DNA from 2 places in the Pseudomonas sp. S2_A05 genome. Region 2 is predicted to be linked to the other one. Evidence: predicted binding sites of a transcription regulator. Region 2 holds the regulator's gene; the other holds the start of a gene.
What was found. Region 2 encodes sigma-54, which starts transcription at its own class of promoters, with help from an activator protein. Its sites were predicted from a motif close to ANTGGCATNNANNTTGCTNT; they were not measured.

Region 1 (8,872 bases), 710 kb from region 2:
GGTGAGCTTCAGCCACACCTGCTGACCGACCTGGATTCCCGTCCAGTTGCGTGCTCGTAGCGTGGCGTCCTGGCCCCTCAGTGCGGCCACGTCGAGCATGCCGTCCACGGCCTCAGCGATTATCGGCGAGTTGTACACCTTCTGATTGGCGGTGATAGTGATCGGGGTCGTCGCCGACTCATTGTTGTTGGTCAATTGATCGCGCACCCTGGCGAAGACCGAATGGGTGCCGTCGCCTATCAACTGCAATTCTGCAGCCGTCAGGGTGTGGTTGATCGGGCTTGTGGGGTTGGGAAATGTGATGCTCCAGGTGCCTATGGTGAGCGTGACCGTGTCGTGAGGCCGTGGGTAACCGACGGTGATCGTGATGACTGCCGTCTGCCCCGGTGCGACGCTGGGTGGATGGCTGACGGTGACGGTAGGCGCCGGGTTGTTGTAGAGCAGCTTAAGTGTGGGTGAGTCAGCGTCGTTACCGCTGGCTCGGGTCACTCTGTAGCGGACATCGTTGACACCGTTTGTGAACCAGCTCGCCGGCACGTGCAAAAGAATGCGTTCCTGCTCCTCACCGGGATAGATGGTTTTGCTGATGCCGGTGTTGACTCCGTTGACAAAAATAGTCACGACGTCATAAGCCGCCATGACCCAATTCCGCAAGCCGGTTATGGGGTCGATGACAAGTTCTACCCCAGATGGAGTGAATGCCGAGAGAGGAAGGCCACCGTCGGCAGTACCTGGAGGCAGCACCGGTGTTATCCATTGCGGGGGGTACACGGGATACAAGGCCAGGGCTGCGTTGGCTTCGGTTGAATAGACTTGAACGCTCATTCTGTTCTCCTCGAACACTGGTGATGAACAATGGCGGGCAAGGTTCATCACAACGCAGAACGAGGCGTCCGTCACCTGTCAGATCTGACAGGTGGGGACGGTTTTCCGACCAATGGTATCGCTTTGTGTGTGTTTTTTTTGCGAACTCCGGAGCTTGGATTAACCTTTTTTATTGATTCAGGTGCGGGGCGGCTTATCGTACACATCTAAAATTGTCGATGGCGATCGCGTCATTATTTGTGATTATTTCCACTCGAGCAACATCAGTGCCTCTAAATTCGATAAGTTGCGCGGGATCTTTTACTGTGGGAGTCAGAAGTTGATATCCTAGGAAAGATCCTTTTGAATCATAATAGTTTGCCCTGTTTGTTACGTTTCCCCAGGCTTGATAAAAGCTGATGTATGTGAATGCATGTTTAAAGTTAAAGTGTATTTGGCAGGTTCCCAGTGATGTAAAAACTACTTGCCTCTCAATGTTTTGTAATGGGGGGTCACCGCTGCCACTTGCCGGCGATATTGATATGGGGTGCGACGAAGATATATTAGTGATAGTGACATACTGCGTTTCGAGTGACTCCCCGGTGTACAGTGCTCGAGACGGCTCATTATCAAAGTTTATGATTATCTCGTTTGGAATTATAATGAGAGTGAGGATTAACGTCGGAAGCATTATGGTCGGAATGCCGTTGCTTGAGGCAAATTCTACCCATGCTTTAATTTGAATCTCTTCGTTGTCCTTAAGTTTATTGAGCTCGCTTCTTGATAGGCTCTCTATAAAACCGTGTTCGATATTTTCCGCAGTGATTTGATGGTTGGTCAGAAGCTCGATTGTATGGGGGGTGCCAGAGTTGTCGACTCCAATGCACTGTAGATTAATAATCTGATCCGTCGAAATGCCAGTCCAGTGATCTAATGTCACTTCCGCATCGCCCGTGAAGCTGTTTAAGTTTAACGTTTTATTATCCTGTGCCTGGGTCACGTTCGGCGTTGGCAAGCGGGGATCTGCATCAGCGATAATCCTGACATCAAAGCCGGCTATTGCTGATGCCCCGGCCGGTTGTCCAGCGCGAATCAAATCCCACCGAAACTCAATCGCCTTGCCATGCCAAGCCGCCAGAAACGCAGCGCTCAATGAAATCTCTGCAATCCCACCAACAAAATCCACCACCGGAAACGGCGGCGCACCGGCCGGCGCGTTCACCTGGACGAATTGAGCCTTATCGTCTTTCTCTGCTGCGAAGCCTGTTATCTGAAGCTTCACTCCATCCGGATTAGCCAAAACGTCAATCGGCACTGTGGGCGGGTTCAAGGTTGGGGGTGGCAGGACAAGTTGCAGGCCAATGACGGTATACACCTGATACGGAAACTGCGTGGCGCTAGCGAAGTCATTGCTCTTGTCCTCCGATACCCAGAATTCCAGTTTCAACAGCGATCCTTCTTTCAATTCTTTCAGAAAAGCTATGAGCAGCGGTTTATCCCAGAACCCCTGACTGACCCAGGTCGCATTCACCTTGTGGGTGTCACCATTCCAGAATTGCAGGACGTGCGCCGAGCCGTCAGGTTTCTGGCCGGTGAGCTTCAACCACACCTGCTGACCGACCTGGATTCCCGTCCAGTCGCGTGCTCGCAGCGTGGCGTCCTGGCCCCTCAGTGCGGCCACGTCGAGCATGCCGTCCACGGCCTCAGCGATTATCGGCGAGTTGTACACCTTCTGATTGGCGGTGATAGTGATCGGGGTCGTCGCCGACTCATTGTTGTTGGTCAATTGATCGCGCACCCTGGCGAAGACCGAATGGGTGCCGTCGCCAATCAACTGCAATTCGGCAGCCGTCAGGGTATGGTTGATCGGGCTTGTGGGGTTGGGAAATGTGATGCTCCAGGTGCCTATGGTGAGCGTGACCGTGTCGTGAGGCCGTGAGTAACCGACGGTGATCGTGATGACTGCCGTCTGCCCCGGTGCGACGCTGGGTGGATGGCTGACGGTGACGGTAGGCGCCGGGTTGTTGTAGAGCAGCTTAAGTGTGGGTGAGTCAGCGTCGTTACCGCTGGCTCGGGTCACTCTGTAGCGGACATCGTTGACACCGTTTGTGAACCAGCTCGCCGGCACGTGCAAAAGAATGCGTTCCTGCTCCTCACCGGGATAGATGGTTTTGCTGATGCCGGTGTTGACTCCGTTGACAAAAATAGTCACGACGTCATAAGCCGCCATGACCCAATTCCGCAAGCCGGTTATGGGGTCGATGACAAGTTCTACCCCAGATGGAGTGAATGCCGAGAGAGGAAGGCCACCATCGGCAGTACCTGGAGGCAGCACCGGTGTTATCCATTGCGGGGGGTACACGGGATACAAGGCCAGGGCAGCGTTGGCTTCGGTTGAATGGACTTGAACGCTCATTCTGTTCTCCAGGAACAATGGCAGGCAAGGTTCATCACAACGCAGAACGAGGCGCCCGTCACCTGTCAGATCTGACAGGTGGGGACGGTTTTCCGACCAATGGTATCGCTGAAGGAGTGGGCGCTCCTGCGCCGCCGAGAGGCCTAGCTCGCGCAAGCTGCACTCGACAGGATCTTCAGCCGCTGCAAGATTTGCATCCAAGAAGATCAAAATGTGGGAGCGCGCTTGCTCGCCAAAAGGCCGGCTCTCTCACTCGAATCACTCAGCCGAACCGCATCATCCAGGCAACTCCAGATTATCCAGCACCCGATTTACCGCCAGTTCCCCGAGCATGATCAGTTGCGCAATCCCCATCAGCGTTCGGCGCTGCGATGGTTTGACCAGCCCGGCGAATTCCTGGGCGATGGTTTTGGCCGAGGCGAGGGTTTCGCAGGCGTTGGCCAGCAGGTCTTCGTTTTTGGTGTCGGCGGTGACGGCGTACATGGCGCGGGGGCTGAACGGCGGTGGGGTCGAGCCGGGTGGGCAGAGGTAGTGGTCGAGGGCGCGGTCGGCGGCTTGGTGGAGTTTTTTGAGTCGAGGGATTCGTAGGGGGAGGTGGGGTCGGATTCGGGCGGGTTGGGTGTTGGTTTGATCATGGTGAAGCTCCTATATAAGTGGAGCCGTCAGGCACTGTCGCTAAACAGTAAGGTGGCGGCTGTACGCAGGTTAGCGAACCGGTTATAGGCACCCGGCAGACCCGAAGGTCTCCCACATACAGCCACCATGGCGCAGTCGCAGATACTGAACCCGCGACAAAGCATGGAACGCTGATGCACCTATTCAAGATCCGGGTCGCTAAACCCGATCGCTGATTCGTCAGCGACCGGACCACAATAGAATCCGACCCCCAGGTGCACAAGCCGGCGGATTCTGGCTTGGCTGTAGGCAATGGCGCAAGGATTTGTAGCCTTGAGACCGTGTCTGCTGGTGTCTTGTAAACAGCTTCGTTTAAATCGAAAAAAATGCGCCGCATTCGAAGGCCTCTTCGCGAGCAGGCTCGCTCCCACAGGGGCCGTATTCCAAATGTCCGATTGGGAATGCATGTCAAACTGTGGGAGCGAGCCTGCTCGCGAAGGGGCCAGCCCAATCAGCCGATAAATCCCAAGTAAAACCGCTCTATTTCATTCCCCGGCAAAAGTTGGAAAGCTTCTTGCAATAGCCGCCCTGCGCCCGTTCGGGGCGTCAAAAGTTTGCTTTAAAGGAACGGGGAAAACCGGTGGATCGCACTCAGTTATTCAATACAGCACGCACCAACGTTGCCGACCTCAGTCGAGGCAATCTGGGCGTGCCGTTGTTGCTGCTGGTCATGCTGGCGATGATGATGTTGCCGGTACCGCCGTTCCTGCTCGACGTCTTCTTTACCTTCAACATTGCCCTGTCGATCGTCGTCCTGCTGGTCTGCGTGTACGCGCTGCGGCCGCTGGATTTCGCCGTGTTCCCGACGATTCTGCTGGTGGCGACGTTGCTGCGACTGGCGCTGAACGTGGCCTCGACGCGGGTGGTAATGCTCCACGGTCAGGACGGCCATGCCGCGGCTGGTAAGGTGATTCAGGCGTTCGGTGAGGTGGTGATCGGCGGTAACTACGTGGTCGGTATCGTGGTCTTCGCGATCCTCATGATCATCAACTTCGTCGTGGTGACCAAGGGTGCCGGGCGGATTTCCGAGGTGAGCGCGCGCTTCACCCTCGATGCGATGCCCGGCAAACAAATGGCGATCGACGCCGACCTCAACGCCGGTTTGATTGACCAGAACCAGGCCAAATCGCGCCGTCAGGAAGTTGCCCAGGAGGCGGAGTTCTACGGTTCGATGGACGGTGCCAGCAAGTTCGTCCGTGGTGACGCCATCGCCGGCCTGCTGATTCTGTTCATCAACCTTATCGGCGGCATGGCCGTGGGTATCTTCCAGCACGGCATGAGCTTCGGCGATGCGGGCAAGGTTTACGCCTTGCTGACTATCGGTGACGGTTTAGTGGCGCAATTGCCATCACTGTTGTTATCTACAGCGGCGGCGATCATGGTGACCCGTGCTTCCGGCTCGGAAGACATGGGCAAGCAGATCAACCGCCAGATGTTCGCCTCGCCGAAAGCACTGGCCGTGGCCGCTGGTTTGATGGCGGTGATGGGTCTGGTGCCGGGCATGCCGCACTTCTCCTTCCTGAGCATGGCCGCGCTGGCCGCAGGCGGCGCGTACCTGTTCTGGAAGAAGCAGAACGTCGCCAAGGTCGTGGCGCTGGAAGAGGTCAAGCGTCAGCAGGAACTGCTGCCGTCGCCGGCCCGCGCCATGGAAACCAAAGAGCTGGGCTGGGACGACGTGACGCCGATCGACATGATCGGCCTGGAAGTCGGCTATCGCCTGATTCCGCTGGTGGACCGCAATCAGGGTGGGCAATTGCTCGCGCGGATCAAGGGTGTGCGCAAGAAGCTCTCGCAGGATCTGGGCTTTCTGATGCCGACCGTGCATATCCGCGACAACCTCGATCTGGCGCCGAGCGCGTATCGGCTGACGCTGATGGGCGTGATTCTCGCCGAGGCCGAGATCTACCCGGATCGCGAACTGGCGATCAACCCGGGTCAGGTCTACGGCTCGCTCAACGGGATCAACGCCAAAGATCCGGCTTTCGGCCTGGAGGCGGTGTGGATCGAAATCAGCCAGCGCGCCCAGGCGCAATCGCTCGGCTACACCGTGGTTGACGCCAGCACCGTGGTCGCCACGCACTTGAACCAGATTCTGTACAAGCACTCCAGTGAGCTGATCGGCCACGAGGAAGTGCAGCAACTCATGCAATTGCTGGCCAAGAGCTCGCCGAAACTGGCGGAAGAGCTGGTGCCGGGCGTGGTTTCGCTGTCGCAGTTGCTCAAGGTCCTGCAAGCGCTGCTCGCCGAGCACGTGCCGGTGCGCGACATTCGCAGCATCGCCGAAGCGATCGCGAACAACGCTGCCAAGAGTCAAGATACCGCCGCGCTGGTCGCCGCTGTGCGGGTCGGCGTATCCCGTGCAATCGTCCAAAGCATTGTAGGCACTGAGTCCGAGCTGCCTGTAATCACATTGGAACCAAGGTTGGAACAGATATTGCTCAATAGTCTGCAGAAGGCAGGACAAGGCTCGGAAGAGGGCGTTCTGCTGGAGCCGAGCATGGCCGAGAAGCTGCAGCGTTCGTTGATCGAAGCGGCCCAGCGTCAGGAAATGCAAGGCCAACCGGTGATCCTGCTGGTAGCAGGACCGATCCGCGCGATGCTCTCGCGTTTCGGCCGCCTCGCAGTGCCAGGGCTGCATGTACTGGCCTACCAGGAAGTACCGGACAACAAGCAAGTGACCATCGTTGCGACAGTAGGGCCCAACGGCTGAGGTAGTGGTTTATGCAAGTTAAGCGTTTTTTCGCCGCCGATATGCGTCAGGCCATGAAGCTGGTTCGCGATGAGCTGGGCGCTGATGCCGCCATCATCGGCAACCGCCGCATTGCCGGCGGCGTCGAGTTGACGGCGGCTCTGGATTACAAGTTGTCGGCGCTGGCGCCACGGGTTCCGAACATGGAACTCGAAGACGAGCTGCGCAAGACCCAGTCGCGCATCGTCACCGCCCAGGCCGAGCTGAGCCTGCGTGGCGAAGCCGACGGCAACACCAATCAGCAGTTGTTCGCCGGGCTGCCGTTGACCGCAGGCCTGCCGCTGACTGCTGCCGAGCCGCTGAGCGAGCCGACCTACGCCGCACCGACGCGCCCGGCCGCAGCGCCTGCGCAGGCCTCGGCGGGTGTCGATCCGCGTGCACTGGATTCGATGCGTTTTGAATTGAACAGCCTGCGCGAGCTGATGGAAGTGCAGCTCGGCACCCTGGCCTGGAATCAGCTGCAAGGCAGCCGTCCGGCCCAGGCCAATCTGTATCGCCGTCTGCAGCGCATCGGCCTGTCCGGCCCGCTGTCGCGCGATCTGTTGGCGATGATCACCGATATCGAAGAACCCCGTCAGGCCTGGCGCATGCTGCTGGCGCACCTGGCGCGGATGATTGCCGTACCGGAAGTCGAGCCGCTGGAAGAGGGCGGTGTGATTGCCATGGTCGGCCCGGCCGGCATGGGCAAGACCACCACGCTGGCCAAGCTTGCCGCGCGTTATGTGCTCAAGTACGGCGCGCAGAACGTTGCGCTGGTGAGCATGGACAGCTTCCGCATCGGCGCGCAGGAACAATTGAAAACCCTCGGGCGCATCCTCAACGTGCCGGTAACGCACGTCGATCCGGGTCAGTCGCTGGTGCAGGCATTGGATCCACTGCTACGCAAACGCGTGGTTTTGATCGATACTGCCGGCCTGCAAGCCAGTGATCCGGCGTTGCGCATGCAGCTTGAGAGCCTGGCCGGGCGTGGCATTCGCTCAAAAAATTATCTGGTCCTGGCAACCACCAGCCAGAAACAGGTTCTAACCGCCGCTTATCACAGTTACAAGCGTTGCGGGCTGGCCGGCTGCATCCTGACTAAACTGGATGAAACGGCCAGTCTCGGCGAAGTGTTGAGCCTGGCGATCAGTCATGAATTGCCGGTCGCGTATCTGACCGATGGCCCACGGATTCCGGATGATCTGCATCTGCCGCGTCGTCATCAATTGGTCAGCCGCGCCGTCAGCGTGCAAATGCAGGAAGAACCCAGCGAAGAAGCCATGGCTGACATGTTCGCTGATATCTATCACAGCCCGACCAAGCAGGTTGGCTGAGGTAATCATGAACAGTTTTTGTACCTACATCGATGGTCTGCCACGCATTGTTCCGATCAGGAACGCGCAGCCAGTAATGTGGCCTCCGTCTATGCAAGACAAGGTAAAGAAATAACATGGGCAGCATGCATCCCGTACAGGTGATCGCGGTGACCGGCGGCAAAGGTGGCGTCGGCAAGACTAACGTGTCAGTGAACTTGTCGCTGGCGCTGGCAGAGCTTGGCCGTCGGGTCATGCTGCTGGACGCCGACCTGGGCCTGGCGAACGTCGACGTTCTGCTGGGGCTGACACCCAAGCGCACACTGGCCGACGTTATCGAAGGCCGTTGCGAACTGCGCGACGTGCTGTTGCAAGGCCCGGGCGGGATTCGCATCGTGCCGGCGGCCTCCGGCACGCAGAGCATGGTGCACCTGAGCCCGGCGCAACACGCCGGCCTGATCCAGGCGTTCAGCGACATCGGCGACAATCTCGACGTGCTGGTGATCGACACCGCTGCGGGTATTGGTGACTCGGTAGTCAGTTTCGTTCGTGCCGCGCAAGAGGTGTTGCTGGTGGTCTGCGACGAGCCGACTTCGATCACCGACGCTTACGCGCTGATCAAGTTGCTCAACCGCGACTACGGCATGAACCGCTTCCGCGTGCTGGCCAACATGGCGCAGAGCCCGCAAGAAGGGCGCAACCTGTTCGCCAAGTTGACCAAGGTCACGGATCGCTTCCTCGACGTCGCCCTACAATACGTCGGCGCCGTGCCATACGACGAAAGCGTGCGCAAGGCAGTGCAGAAGCAGCGCGCCGTCTACGAAGCCTTTCCCCGTTCCAAGTGCGCACTGGCCTTCAAGGCCATCGCCCAGAAGGTCGATACCTGGCCGCTGCCCGCCAACCCGCGCGGGCATCTGGAATTTTTCGTCGAGCGTC
Region 2 (8,872 bases):
CACGGCCGCACTGGTCATGGGCGATGCCCTGGCCGTGGCGCTGCTGGAAGCTCGTGGTTTCACCGCTGAAGATTTCGCGTTCTCGCATCCGGGCGGTGCCCTTGGCCGTCGCCTGCTGCTGAAAGTCGAAAACGTCATGCACGCCGGACAGGAGCTGCCGCAGGTACAACGCGGCACCCTGCTCAAGGACGCGCTGATGGAAATGACCCGCAAGGGTCTGGGCATGACCGCAATTATTGAGGCCGATGGCAAGCTCGCCGGGATCTTCACCGACGGTGATTTGCGCCGCACGCTGGATCGCGCCATCGACATCCGCAGCGCCACCATCGACCAGGTGATGACTGCACACGGCAAGACCGCCCGGCCCGACATGCTCGCCGCCGAAGCCCTGAAAATCATGGAAGACCATCGAATCAACGCCCTGGTAGTCGTCGACGAGGAGGATCGCCCGATCGGCGCCTTCAACCTCTCCGATCTGCTGCGCGCAGGAGTCATGTAATGAGCAACGATCTGCTGCAACGTGGCAAAGCAATCAAACTGGCTGTGTTCGACGTCGACGGTGTGCTCACCGACGGGCGCCTGTACTTCCTCGAAGACGGCAGCGAGTTCAAGACCTTCAACACCCTCGACGGCCAGGGCATCAAGATGCTGATGAATGCCGGCGTACAAACGGCGATCATCAGTGGCCGCAAGACCCCGGTGGTCGAGCGACGCGCGAAAAACCTCGGCATCCCGCACCTGTTTCAGGGGCGCGAGGACAAACTGGTGGTGCTCGACGGCCTGCTCGCGCAACTGGGCCTAAGCTATGAGGAAGTCGCCTATCTCGGTGACGATCTGCCAGACTTGCCGGTGATCCGCCGTGTAGGGCTGGGCATGGCGGTGGCCAACGCTGCCGATTTCGTCCGCGAACACGCCCACGGCGTTACCCGCGCCCGTGGCGGCGAAGGTGCCGCCCGCGAATTCTGCGAATTGATCCTGCGCGCCCAGGGCCGCCTCGAAGCGGCCAACGCCGCGTACCTGTGAGCCTGACCATGTTTAGCAAAAAGTTTCGCAATTTCCTGCTGTTCGGCTGCATCGCGGCGATTTTCGCTGCGGTGGGCTACTGGAACATCAGCCCGGAGCGCTTCCTCGACAAGCCGCCGGTCTCGGCCGCCGAGAATCCGATCGACTGGTACGCGACCAACACGCACACCATTCAATACCTGCCCGACGGCAAGGTGCAGTACGAGATGACCTCCGACAAGGCCGAGCACGTCAAGGCCACCGATGTCACTCTGGTAACCAAGCCTGATTTGAACATGTACCGCGGCACCGACTTCCCGTGGCACGTGACCAGCGAGCGCGGCGAAGTGAATTCGGGCGGCACCGAAGTTGAATTGATCGATTCGGTACGCGTACAGCGCACCGATGAGAAACAGCGCGGCACCCTGATCACCAGCACCCGCATGACCGTGTTCCCGCAGCAAGAATATGCGCAGACCGCGCAACCCGTTAGAATCGAGGGCGCTGGCGGCGTATCGACTGGCGTCGGAATGAAAGCGTACCTGAAGGACAGCAGGATACACCTGCAATCGAACGTAAGAGGACAGTATGAGGCTCGTTAAAACCCTCCCTATTTTGCTCAGTCTGGGCGCAGCACTGGGAAGCGCGAGCGCCTGGTCCCTGCCGAACGATCAGCAGCAGCCTATCCGCATTCAGGCCGACGACGCCCAACTGGACGACAAGAATGGCATCGCCACCTATAAAGGTGACGTGATCATTACCCAGGGCTCGATGATCGTTAAAGGCAACACCGTGACCATGACGCGCGCGCCCAATGGCGACATCGATGTGGTGACATCGGTAGGCAACCTGGCTTACTTCGAGCAGTTGCAGACCCAGGGCGACGCCAACCCGGTCAAGGGCTACGGCGTGACGATTCAATACCACGCCCAGCAGAACCGGGTGGTGCTGATCGACAAGGCCAAGGTTATCGACAAGGATAACAACGTCACCCAGGGCGAAAAAATCGTCTACGACACCGTGAAGAAGCTGGCCAGCGCCGGTCGCGCCACGGGCAGCAAGGTCACCGAATCGCGTCCGCGCATCGACATGGTGATCCAGCCGAAGAAGAAAACCGAAGAGAAATCCCAGTAATGGCAACTCTGAAAGCTCAGCACCTGGCCAAGGCCTATAAAAGCCGCCAGGTCGTGCGTGACGTCAGCCTGTCGATCGACAGCGGGCAGATCGTCGGCTTGCTCGGCCCGAACGGCGCCGGCAAGACTACGTGCTTCTACATGATCGTTGGCCTGGTGCAGGCAGATCAGGGCCGTGTGCTGATCGATGATCTGGACGTCAGCCACCAGCCGATGCACGGCCGCGCCAAGGCCGGTATCGGCTATCTGCCGCAAGAAGCGTCGATCTTCCGTAAACTGTCGGTCGCCGACAACATCATGGCGATCCTCGAGACCCGCCCGGAGCTGGACAAGGCCGGTCGTCGCAAGGAGCTGGAAAGCCTGCTGCAGGAATTCCACATCAGCCACATCCGCGACAACCTCGGCATGAGCCTGTCCGGTGGTGAACGCCGCCGGGTGGAAATCGCTCGCGCCCTGGCGACGGCACCGAAATTCATACTGCTCGACGAACCGTTCGCCGGCGTTGACCCGATCTCGGTCGGCGACATCAAGCAGATCATCCATCACCTCAAGGCCAAGGGCATCGGCGTGCTGATCACCGACCACAACGTGCGTGAGACGCTGGATATTTGCGAAACCGCTTACATCGTCAACGACGGTCAACTGATCGCTGAAGGCGATGCCGAGACCATCCTGGCCAACGATCTGGTCAAGGAAGTGTATCTGGGTCACGAGTTCCGCCTGTAAGCGCGACAGCGCTGTATCGATTCAAGGCGCATTTATCCGCTTTAATTGTTACAGCGCTCTAGGCAAACACTTCAGTTTCAGGCATATAATTTGCTTAAGTTTGGCGCTTCGGCGCCCTGTAGTGGATGGCGCAAAGCGCCGGCGAATAAGGTGTTAAGCCCCTGCCATGAAACCATCGCTAGTCTTGAGAATGGGCCAGCAGCTGACGATGACACCGCAGCTGCAACAGGCCATCCGCCTGCTCCAATTGTCGACCCTGGACCTGCAACAGGAGATCCAGGAGGCTCTGGAATCCAATCCGATGCTCGAGCGCCAGGAAGAAGGCGACGACTTCGACAACGCCGATCCGCTGGCCGACAACGCCGAACAGAAGCCCGCCGAAATCCAGGAACCCTCCTACCAGGAAACCGCCCCGACGGTGGATAACCTCGAGGATGGCGATTGGAACGAGCGTATCCCCAACGAACTGCCAGTGGATACTGCCTGGGAAGACGTCTACCAGACCAGCGCCAGCAGCCTGCCGAGCAGCGATGACGATGAGTGGGATTTCACCACCCGCACGTCGGCCGGCGAGAGCCTGCAAAGCCATCTGCTCTGGCAACTGAACCTGGCACCGATGTCCGACACCGATCGCCTGATCGCCGTGACTCTGATCGACTGCATCAACAATCAGGGCTATCTGGACGAAACACTCGAAGAGATTCTTGAAGCGTTCGACCCGGAACTGGACATCGAGCTCGACGAAATCGAAGCTGTCCTGCATCGCATCCAGCAATTCGAGCCCGCCGGTATCGGCGCACGCAACCTCAGCGAATGCCTGCTGCTGCAATTGCGCCAGCTGCCCGCGAAGACGCCGTGGCTGACCGAGGCCAAGCGTCTGGTCGCCGATTACATCGACCTGCTCGGCAGCCGCGATTACAGCCAGTTGATGCGGCGCATGAAGCTCAAGGAAGACGAGCTGCGCCAGGTCATCGAACTGGTGCAGAGCCTCAATCCGCGTCCCGGCTCACAGATCGAGTCGACCGAAGCCGAATACGTCATTCCCGACGTGATCGTGCGCAAGGACAACGAGCGCTGGCTGGTCGAGCTGAACCAGGAATCGGTGCCTCGCCTGCGCGTCAACGCCCAGTACGCCGGTTTCGTGAAGCGTGCCGACACCAGCGCCGACAACACTTTCATGCGCAACCAGTTGCAGGAGGCCCGCTGGTTCATCAAGAGCCTGCAGAGCCGCAACGAAACCCTGATGAAAGTGGCCACGCAGATCGTCGAACATCAGCGCGGCTTCCTCGAATACGGCGACGAAGCAATGAAGCCGTTGGTATTGCATGACATCGCCGAAGCGGTCGGCATGCACGAATCGACGATTTCCCGGGTGACCACACAAAAATTCATGCATACCCCGCGCGGTATTTATGAGCTGAAATACTTTTTCTCCAGCCACGTCAGCACCTCCGAAGGCGGCGAATGCTCGTCCACGGCGATCCGCGCGATCATCAAGAAACTGGTCGCTGCGGAAAATCAGAAAAAGCCGTTGAGTGACAGCAAGATCGCTGGTTTACTGGAGGCACAAGGCATTCAGGTGGCTCGCCGCACCGTCGCCAAGTACCGCGAATCCCTCGGAATCGCGCCTTCGAGCGAACGCAAGCGGTTGATGTAAGCCACGTTACAGCGTTCCAGTGGCAGGCTTTTCGGCCTGCCGCTTTATGCACTGGCAACGAAGGAGAAGCTGTATGCAAGTCAACATCAGTGGACACCAACTGGAAGTGACCCAACCTCTGCGTTCCTACATCGAGGAAAAACTCCAGCGACTGGAGCGACATTTCGACAAGATCACCAACGTGCAGGTCACGATGTGCGTCGAAAAGCTGAAACAGAAGATCGAAGCCACCTTGCATATTCCCGGCAGTGAAGTGGTCGCAAACGCAGAAGATACCGACATGTACGCTGCGATCGACTCACTTACCGACAAGCTGGATCGCCAACTCAAAAAGCATAAGGAAAAGACCCAGAGCCTCCTCCAGGGCGCGACCGGTCGTTAACACCCCTATCCATGATCCGACTTGAAACCATCCTGACCCCCGGCCGTTCCCAAGTGAACGCGCCGGGCGGCAGCAAGAAAAAAGCCCTCGAACAGATTGCCAACCTGATCCACCGCGAAGTGCCGGATCTGGCGATGCAGGATGTCTTCGAGGCGCTGATCGCCCGTGAAAAACTCGGCTCCACCGGTTTTGGCAACGGCATCGCCATTCCCCACTGCCGCCTCAAGGGCTGCGCGGGGCCAGTGAGCGCCCTGCTGCACCTCGAAGCCCCGATCGATTTCGACGCCATCGACGGCGCTCCGGTGGACCTGTTGTTCGTACTGCTGGTCCCGGAAGCCGCAACCGACGCGCATCTGGAGTTGTTGCGCCAGATCGCCAGCATGCTCGACCGCAAGGAAGTGCGCGACAAATTGCGCAGCGCTCCGAGCAATGAAGCCTTGTACCAGGTTGTACTGGACGAGCAGAACGGGCACTAATCATGCGTTTGATCATTGTCAGTGGCCGTTCGGGCTCGGGTAAAAGTACCGCCCTGAATGTCCTTGAGGACAACGGCTACTACTGCATCGACAATCTGCCGGCCGGTTTGCTGCCGGAACTGGCCGAGCGAGCGCTGATTCACACAGAACTGGCGCAGCCGCTGGTCGCCGTGTCGATCGATGCGCGCAACCTGCCCAGCCATCTGTCACGTTTCCCTGAGTTGCTCGAAGACGTGCGTGCCAAGCATATCAAGTGCGATGTGCTGTACCTGGACGCCGATGAAGAAACCCTGCTCAAGCGTTTTTCCGAGACCCGTCGTCGTCACCCGCTGAGCAACGCCAATCGCTCACTGGCCGAGGCGATTCACGACGAAACCGCCCTGCTCGGTCCGATCGCCGATCTGGCCGACCTGAAGATCAACACCACCAGTCTGAATCTGTATCAACTGCGCGACACCATCAAGTTGCGCCTGTTGAATCAACCGGAGCCCGGTACGGCGTTTCTGGTCGAGTCGTTCGGCTTCAAGCGCGGCATGCCGGTCGACGCCGACCTGGTGTTCGACGTGCGCTGCCTGCCCAATCCGTACTGGAAACCGGAGCTGCGCGCTCAGTCGGGCCTTGATGCACCGGTGGCCGAGTACCTGGCGCAGCAGCCGGATGTCGAAGAAATGTATCAGGACATCTACGCCTACCTGAACAAGTGGCTGCCACGCTTCGCCGCCAGCAACCGCGCCTACGTCACCATTGCCATTGGCTGCACCGGCGGGCATCACCGCTCCGTCTACCTGACCGAACGACTGGGTCAGGCCCTGCAGAAAACCCTGAAGAACGTCCAGGTTCGCCACCGCGACCTCACCTAAAGGATTTACACCGCGATGCCTGCTCGTGAAATCGAAATCATCAATAAGCTGGGCCTGCATGCCCGGGCATCGGCCAAATTTGTCGGCGTGGCGGGTCAGTATCCAGACTGCACGATCCGAGTGGGACGCACACCTGAAACGACTGTCGACGGCAAGAGCATCATGGCAATGATGATGCTCGCGGCGGGTAAAGGCACCAAGATCCATTTGAGCACCGAAGGCGAACAGGCTCAGGAAGCCATGGACGCATTGGTCGATCTGATCGAAAGGTATTTCGACGAAGGTGAATAATCCTTGAGGCGGGGACACTGTTCCTCGCCTCCATTCACCCCAACGCCGTATCCATCACCATCATCAGACAAAACCCGATCAGAAGGCCCAGACTGGCCAGCTTGTCATGCCCATGACGGCGCGATTCCGGGATCACTTCGTGGGTCACCACCAGCAACATCGCCCCCGCCGCCAGTGCCAGCCCCAACGGCAACAGCACCTGAGCCAGACTCACGAGCCACGCACACAGCAGCGCAAATATCGGTTCGACCAGCCCCGACGCCGCGCCGATCAGAAACGCCCTGACCCGCGACATTCCCGCCCCGGCCAGCACCAGAGCAATCACCAGTCCTTCCGGCACATCCTGCAACGCAATGCCCATCGCCAGACTGTCGGCGTCCGCCATCCCGCCTCCGGCAGATACGCCAACCGCCATGCCTTCCGGAATGTTGTGCGCGATGATGGCGAACACGAACAGCCAGATTCGCGGTGGAATCACCGGATGCTCCAACGTGCCGACGAGCATCTCCGGCGAGGCACCGCAAATGCGCCGATCCACCAGATACAGACCGAACGCACCGAGCAGGATGCCGAAGCAGATCAGGCCACTGGCGGCCCACGGCGTCAGGCCAAGGCTCTCAGCTGCAGCTATGCCCGGCACGATCAACGAAAACGCCGTCGCCGCCAGCATCACCCCGGCACCAAATCCCAGCAAGGTGTCGCTGAGTGCCTGCGGCATGCGCCGGATCACCAGCACCGGCACCGCGCCAAGCGCCGTGCCCAAGGCGCAGATGGCACCGCCCTGCAAGGCACGTAACAGCCTCGGTTCCAGATTCAGCCATTGCAAAGCGTGGGCGACCAGTAAAGTCATACCCGCCAACAGCAAAAGCGAACCCACCGCGTAACGAAACATGCGCCCACTGCCAATCGCCAGTGTTTCCGTGCCCATAGTCAGCCCTGATTGTTTTTATTGAAGGCTTAAACCAGTGCGGCCTGATAGCGCGCAGCAACTTCCGGCCAGTTGATCACGTTGTAGAACGCGTTGATGTATTCCGGGCGACGGTTCTGGTAACGCAGGTAGTAAGCGTGCTCCCAGACATCGAGGCCAAGGATCGGGGTGTTGCCGTTCATCAACGGGCTGTCCTGGTTGCCGCTGCTTTCCACGACCAGTTTTTTATCCGGTGTCACGCTCAGCCACGCCCAGCCGCTGCCAAAACGGGTCAGCGCGGCTTTGGTGAACGCTTCCTTGAAACTGTCGAGTCCGCCCAGTTGCTCGTCGATGGCCTTGGCCAGCGCGCCGCTGGGCTTGCCGCCACCGTTGGGCACCATCACTTCCCAGAACAGCGAATGGTTGGCGTGGCCGCCGCCCTGATTGATCACCGCCGCGCGAAGTTTTTCCGGCAGTTGCTGCACGCTGGCGACGAGTTTTTCCACCGGCCACTCGGCGAACTCGGTGCCTTCCACGGCGGCGTTGAGGTTGTTGATGTAGGTCTGGTGATGCTTGGTGTAATGGATTTCCATGGTCTGCGCATCGATGTGCGGCTCGAGGGCATCGTAGGCGTAAGGCAAGGCAGGCAAGGTAAAAGCCATTTCAATGGACTCCATACTGATGAGAAGTTGCGGCGCGGCGGGCATTGCCGGTGTCCGGATGCAGCAGGCGCTGGGTGCGTGGGTATTCGCCGTGCTCGCTGATGAAGTTCAACAGTTCGACATAGGTCTTGCTGCTCTGGCGCAGCGCCGCCTCACGCAGGGCCGGACGCAAGCGCTCGTCCTGCATGGTCTGCAACAAACGTTGATGGATGGCACAGAGATATTCGGCGCTCTCCTCCGGTTGGTTCAGGCGCAGATGCAGGTCAGCCAGGTTGTGATGTGAGACGACGCAGGCCGCCACCGCTTCGTCGGCATCCGCCCAGCGTTCGAACAACACTTGCGCCAGGGCCAGGGCTTGCAGGTAAGCCTCGCGGGCGTCGATCAGTTCGCCCAGCATGAAGCAGCGATTGGCCCGTTCGATCGTGCGTTTCCAGTGCTCCATGATGAGCCTCCAAAGCGGTTGCGGGGTTTACACGCCGCCGGCGGTGAGTTTCTCGGGGTTGAGCAACTCTTTCAGCTGACTGCGCGACAGGCGGGTGTGTTCCAGGGCGACGTCGATTACCGCACGGCCTTCCTTGCAGGCTTTAGCGCGCAACGGATCTGACGACTCATCCAGCGCCAGCTTTCGAGGTAGGGCTGCTCGTGCAAGGCAGAACTCATGATCCGTGACTCGTCCGGAAATGAGATTTATTATTAGATGATAATGAGAACCAAAACAAGCGTTCGAGTTTGCGCTGTTCATTTGTGGGAGCGAGCCTGCTCGCGAATGCGCCGTG

Region 1: flhA (flagellar biosynthesis protein FlhA) is a predicted target of sigma-54. The motif match lies at 4,397-4,416, and genes of this name have one in related genera.

Annotation. Positions count from the first base shown of each region.
Region 1 is NZ_CP162775.1:452,888-461,759, forward strand. It holds gene AB4O12_RS02140 (Ig-like domain-containing protein) at 1-825, opposite strand, end outside; gene AB4O12_RS02145 (Ig-like domain-containing protein) at 1,019-3,220, opposite strand; partial or broken gene AB4O12_RS02150 (DUF6124 family protein) at 3,497-3,855, opposite strand; gene flhA (flagellar biosynthesis protein FlhA) at 4,476-6,605, shown strand; gene flhF (flagellar biosynthesis protein FlhF) at 6,617-7,957, shown strand; gene fleN (flagellar synthesis regulator FleN) at 8,074-8,872, shown strand, end outside.
Region 2 is NZ_CP162775.1:5,715,501-5,724,372, reverse strand. It holds gene AB4O12_RS25820 (KpsF/GutQ family sugar-phosphate isomerase) at 1-499, shown strand, start outside; gene AB4O12_RS25815 (KdsC family phosphatase) at 499-1,023, shown strand; gene lptC (LPS export ABC transporter periplasmic protein LptC) at 1,032-1,604, shown strand; gene lptA (lipopolysaccharide transport periplasmic protein LptA) at 1,591-2,136, shown strand; gene lptB (LPS export ABC transporter ATP-binding protein) at 2,136-2,861, shown strand; gene AB4O12_RS25795 (RNA polymerase factor sigma-54) at 3,028-4,518, shown strand; gene hpf (ribosome hibernation-promoting factor, HPF/YfiA family) at 4,592-4,900, shown strand; gene ptsN (PTS IIA-like nitrogen regulatory protein PtsN) at 4,912-5,376, shown strand; gene rapZ (RNase adapter RapZ) at 5,379-6,236, shown strand; gene AB4O12_RS25775 (HPr family phosphocarrier protein) at 6,252-6,527, shown strand; gene AB4O12_RS25770 (ZIP family metal transporter) at 6,562-7,455, opposite strand; gene AB4O12_RS25765 (superoxide dismutase) at 7,485-8,096, opposite strand; gene AB4O12_RS25760 (hypothetical protein) at 8,098-8,538, opposite strand; partial or broken gene AB4O12_RS25755 (hypothetical protein) at 8,566-8,682, opposite strand; partial or broken gene AB4O12_RS25750 (FagA protein) at 8,676-8,756, opposite strand.